Pigmentiphaga sp. H8: one gene and its partner. The protein of the gene in region 1 interacts with the protein of each later gene in a pairwise test. Links are inferred from orthologs where the notes say so. Each region holds a gene or a part of one and is shown on either strand. Other genes may lie near its edges.

Region 1 (2,713 bases):
CTCCAGTGTAGTCCGGCACGGGAACGAACGCCTGCGCCACGACATGGTGCGGCCGCCGGGGATGCGCACCCCATGTGCACCAACTTGGGTCGCCGGAAGGGGCGAGGGTGGTGCGTTCCATGGGGAAAGCAAGCTGGCACGGGAAATGCTCAGTAACAGTCAACCGGGGTCCGCCTGACCGCGCAGGCCCCGTGACCACGCCAGTTGCGCCACCCACGCACTGGACCGCCTGGCTGACAACCCGCCCTGGAACGACAGATGAAAAAGACCCTGCTTGCGACCGCCCTGGCCCTGTGCGCCACCTCGACCGCCTACGCCGCCGACCCGGAGCCCGACTTCACCTTCACGGGCAATGCCGGCCTGTTCAGCGACTACCGTTTCCGCGGCTTCAGCCAGACCAACCTCAAGCCGGCCATGCAAGGCGGCTTCGATTTCGCCCACAAGTCCGGCTTCTACCTGGGCAACTGGAACTCCAACGTCGCCAGCGAGCTGTTCAGCGGCGGCAACCTGGAGATGGATTTCTACGGCGGCTACAAGTTCAAGTACGAGGACTTCGCCTTCGACGTGGGCGGCCTGTATTACTACTACCCCGGTTCCAAGCTGAACGGCAGCACGATCGACAACTTCGAGCTGTACGGCGCGGTGGGCTGGGGCCCGTTCACGCTGAAGTATTCGCACGGCATGACCGATTTCTTCGGCGCGCCCAACAGCAAGAACAACTACTACCTGGACCTGGGCGCCGCCTTCGACCTGGGCGACGGCTGGGGCGCGAATGCCCACGTCGGCTACCAGAAGCTGAAGAACGACGCGACCGGCCTGGACCACTACGTCGACTACAAGGCGGGCGTGACCAAGGACCTGAACGGCTGGATCCTGGGGCTTTCGCTGGTGACCACCAGCAAGAAGGACTGGGTCATCACCAACAAGGGCAAGAACGCCGGCCGCTTCGGCGCGGTGCTCGGCCTGAGCAAGGCGTTCTGACCCCGCGCGGCCGGGAGGCCGCGCCGGTCAGCCATTTCGATTCATCACCATGTGGGGTTCGTCATGAAACTCATCACTGCAATCATCAAGCCCTTCAAGCTTGACGAGGTACGCGAAGCCCTCTCCGGCATCGGAGTCCAGGGCATCACCGTTACCGAGATCAAGGGTTTCGGCCGCCAGAAGGGCCATACCGAGCTGTATCGCGGCGCCGAATACGTCGTCGATTTCCTGCCCAAGGTCAAGATCGAGATCGCCCTGGCGGACGATCTGGTGGACCGTGCCATCGAGGCCATCGAGACCTCGGCGCGCACCGGCAAGATCGGCGACGGCAAGGTCTTCGTCTTTCCGCTGGAACAGGTCATCCGGATTCGTACCGGGGAAACCGGCAAGGACGCCCTCTGATAGGACGATTCAAAAAATGAAAACAACGCATGCTTCATCGATGAAAGCCCTTGGGGCGGGACTGGCGCTGGCACTGGCGCTGTTCGCCGCGCCCGCGCTGGCGGAGGATGCCGCCCCCACGCTGGTCGGGGCCGATCTGGCCTGGCTCAGCACGTCCACCATCCTGGTGCTGATGATGGTGGTGCCCGGCCTGGCGCTGTTCTACGGCGGCCTGGTGCGCAGCAAGAACATGTTGTCGGTCCTGATGCAGGTCCTGGTCACGTTCTCGCTGATCGTCGTGCTGTGGTTCATCTACGGCTATTCGCTGGCCTTCACCGAAGGCAATGCCTTCTTCGGCGGGCTTGACCGGCTGTTCCTGAAGGGGCTGTTCGATGCCGAGACCGGGACCTTCCCGTTGTCGGGCACCGTGCCCGAGCTCAGCTTCGCGGCCTTCCAGGCGACGTTCGCCGGCATCACCTGCGCGCTGATCGTGGGCGCCTTCGCCGAACGCGCGCGCTTCTCGGCCATCCTGCTGTTCATGGTGCTGTGGTTCACCTTCGCCTACATTCCCATCGCGCACATGGTGTGGTTCGGCGGCGAGGTCAAGGGCTTCCTGTTCGAGCGCGGCGCGCTGGACTTCGCGGGCGGCACCGTGGTGCACATCAACGCCGGCGTGGCGGGCCTGATCGGCGCCTATGTCATCGGCAAGCGCATCGGCTTCGGCAAGGAAGCCTTGTCGCCGCACAACCTGCCCATGACCATGATCGGCGCCTCGCTGCTGTGGGTGGGCTGGTTCGGCTTCAACGCGGGTTCGGCGCTGGCCGCCAACAACGTCGCCTCGCTGGCCTTCATGAACACGCTGATCGCCACGGCCGCCGCGGTGCTGGCGTGGGTCTTCACGGAATGGGCGGTACGCGGCCATCCCTCGATGCTGGGCGGCGCGTCCGGCGCGGTGGCGGGCCTGGTGGGCGTGACGCCGGCGGCCGGCGTGGTCGGCCCGGTGGGCGCGCTGGTGATCGGCCTGGCCGCGGGCGTGATCTGCGTCTGGGGCGTGACCAGCCTGAAGCGCATGCTGAAGGTGGACGATTCGCTGGACGTGTTCGGCGTGCACGGCGTGGGCGGCATCGTCGGCGCGCTGCTGACCGGCATCTTCAACGCCAAGGTGCTGGGCGGCCCGGGCGTGGACGGCATGACCATCCTCAGCCAGCTGTGGGTGCAGGTCGAGGCAGTGGTCATCACCATCGTCTGGACCACCATCGTCGCGCTGATCGCCTACAAGATCGCCGATGCGCTGCTGGGGCTGCGCGTGACCGAAGAGGAAGAACGCGAGGGCCTGGACATCACGACCCAC
Region 2 (2,876 bases), 3.2 Mb from region 1 along the record:
CGGATCACATTGAGCCGATGGAACAGGTCCTCGCGGAACAGGCCCTGCTTGACGCGTTCTTCCAGCGGTTGGTGCGTGGCCGCGATGACGCGCACGTTGGCGTGCACCGGGTTGTGCCCGCCCACGCGATAGAAGCTGCCGTCCGACAGCACCCGCAACAGGCGCGTCTGCAATTCGGCGGGCATGTCGCCGATCTCGTCCAGGAACAGCGTGCCGCCGTCGGCCTGCTCGAAGCGGCCGCGGCGCATGCTTTGCGCGCCGGTGAAGGCGCCGCGCTCGTGGCCGAACAGCTCGGACTCCAGCAGGTCGCGCGGAATCGCGGCGGTATTGATCGCCACGAAGGGGCCGGAGGCCCGGGCACTATGCCGATGCAGTGCGCGCGCCACTAGTTCCTTGCCGCTGCCCGATTCGCCGGTGATCATGACCGTGACCTGCGACTGCGACAGGCGGCCGATGGCGCGGAACACTTCCTGCATGGCCGGCGCCTGCCCCAGGATCTCGGGCGTGCCGACCAGCGTCTCGTCGGCCGAGGCCTCCTCGCGCAGGCTTTCCTCGACGGCGCGGCGGATCAGTTCGGTCGCGGTGTCCACGTCGAAGGGCTTGGGCAGGTACTCGAAGGCGCCCCCCTGGAAGGCCGATACCGCGCTCTCCAGGTCGGAATACGCCGTCATGACGATGACGGGCAGCGCCGGAAAACGCCGCTTGACCGCCTGCAACAGTTCGATGCCGCCGGCCCCGGGCATCCGGATGTCGGTCACCAGCACCTGGGGCACGTCGTCGTTCAGGGCGTCCAGGGCCTCGCGCGCGGTGCCGAAGCTGCGGCTGGGCAGGTTCTCGCGGGCCAAGGCTTTTTCGAGCACCCAGCGGATCGAACGGTCATCATCTACGATCCAGATCGGTTTCATCGCTGCCTTCCTAGGTACGCTCGGGAAAAAAAATCCATCCAATTCTTCGATCAAGGTAAGGGCAACAGCAGGCGGAAATCGGTCAGGCCGGGCCGGCTGTCGCATTCGATCACACCCTCGTGCTGCTGCACGAAAGTCTGAGCCAGGGTCAATCCCAGTCCGCTGCCGCCCTCACGTCCCGACACCAGCGGATGGAAGATCCGGTCCAGCAATTCAGGGGGAATCCCCGGGCCGTTGTCCATCACATGCAATTCCAATGCCAGCCTGAAACGCTGCTTGGCCAAGGTGACCTGGCGCGCCACACGGGTGCGCAGCGTGATCTCGGCATCGCCGGCCGCGATGCGTGGCGACAAGGCCTCGGCGGCGTTGCGCACGACGTTCAGGACGGCCTGGATCAACTGCGCCTTGTCGCCCCGGAACTCGGGAATCGCCGCGTCGTAGTCGCGCACGATGCGCAGCCCGTTCGGATACTCGGCCAGCACCAGCGACCGCACGCGCTCGCAGACCTCGTGGATGTTGACGTCGCCGACGATGCGCGGCGCGCGATGCGGCACCAGCAGGCGGTCCACCAGGGTCTGGAGACGGTCCGCCTCCTGGATGATGACCTGGGTGTATTCGATCAGCGCGGGATCGGACAACTCGGCCTCCAGCAATTGCGCCGCGCCGCGCAGCCCGCCCAGCGGATTCTTGATCTCGTGCGCGAGGTTGCGCAACAGTTCGCGATTGGCCTGCGCCTGTTCCAGCAGGCGTTCCTCGCGGTCCACCTTCAGCTGCTGCTCGATCTCGCGCAGTTCGATCAGCGCCGGCCACGGCTGGCCGTCCAGCGCGACCACGGTTACCGATACCTGCGTCGGCTCGCGCCCCAGGCGATCGATCTCCAGTATCTGCCGCTTGTCCGCGAACAGGTGCTGGCGGGCCTCCTCCAGCGACTGGCGCAACTGCTCGCCATCGCGGAACAGGTCGCCGGCCTTGACCGCGTACAACTGCCGCACCGAGACCTCGAACAAATCCTCGGCCGGGGCGTTGGCATAGCGGATCAGGCCGTCGTCGTCGATGACGAGGATGGCGCTGGACAGCAGTTCGAACGCGGCGAAGGCGTCGACCGGATAGGAGGAAGGATCGGGAAGCAAATGAGTCATGTCCAATGAAAACGGGGCGTTCGAACGCCCCGTTTTTCCTTGCTGACGACTGATCAGGTCCTGATCAGAGGCCGTAGTACATGTCGAACTCGACGGGGTGGGTCGTGACGCGGAAACGCGTGACTTCTTCCATCTTCAGCGCGATGTAGGCATCGATCATGGCGTTGCTGAACACACCGCCGCGGGTCAGGAACTCGCGGTCCTTGTCCAGGGCTTCCAGCGCCTGCTCGAGCGAGGCACACACGGTCGGGATCTTCGCGTCTTCCTCGGGCGGCAGGTCGTACAGGTTCTTGTCGGCCGGATCGCCAGGATGGATCTTGTTCATCACGCCGTCCAGGCCGGCCATCATCAGGGCCGAGAACGACAGGTACGGGTTGGCCAGCGGATCCGGGAAGCGCGTCTCGATGCGGCGGCCCTTCGGGTTGGCCACGTACGGGATGCGGATCGAGGCCGAGCGGTTGCGGGCCGAGTAGGCCAGCTTGACCGGGGCTTCGAAGTGCGGAACCAGGCGCTTGTACGAGTTCGTGCCGGGGTTGGTGATGGCGTTCAGCGCGCGGGCGTGCTTGATGATGCCGCCGATGTAGTACAGCGCGAACTCGGACAGGCCGGCGTAGCCGTTGCCCGCGAACAGGTTCTGGCCGTCCTTCCAGATCGACTGGTGGACGTGCATGCCGGAACCGTTGTCGCCGACGACGGGCTTGGGCATGAAGGTGGCGGTCTTGCCGTAGGCGGCGGCCACGTTCCAGATCGTGTACTTCATGATCTGGTTCCAGTCGGCGCGCTGCACCAGGGTCGAGAACTTGGTGCCGATTTCCAGTTGGCCGGGGCCCGC

Evidence for each region. Proteins that work in one complex are often made in the same cells at the same time.
Region 2: the proteins of glnK (region 1) and glnL interact in binary tests that used the Escherichia coli proteins (3 or more experiments, as listed by UniProt). The link is inferred for Pigmentiphaga sp. H8 from one-to-one orthologs.

The regions. Positions count from the first base shown.
Region 1 is NZ_CP033966.1:5,599,701-5,602,413, reverse strand. It holds glnK (P-II family nitrogen regulator), read left to right. Parts: upstream 1-1,044; coding sequence 1,045-1,383; downstream 1,384-2,713. Other genes in the region: amt (ammonium transporter), read left to right, coding at 1,400-2,713; EGT29_RS26450 (TorF family putative porin), read left to right, coding at 259-981. UniProt on the Escherichia coli protein: Involved in the regulation of nitrogen metabolism. Regulates the activity of its targets by protein-protein interaction in response to the nitrogen status of the cell.
Region 2 is NZ_CP033966.1:2,388,567-2,391,442, reverse strand. It holds glnL (nitrogen regulation protein NR(II)), read right to left. Parts: upstream 2,045-2,876; coding sequence 956-2,044; downstream 1-955. Other genes in the region: glnA (type I glutamate--ammonia ligase), read right to left, coding at 2,109-2,876; ntrC (nitrogen regulation protein NR(I)), read right to left, coding at 1-905.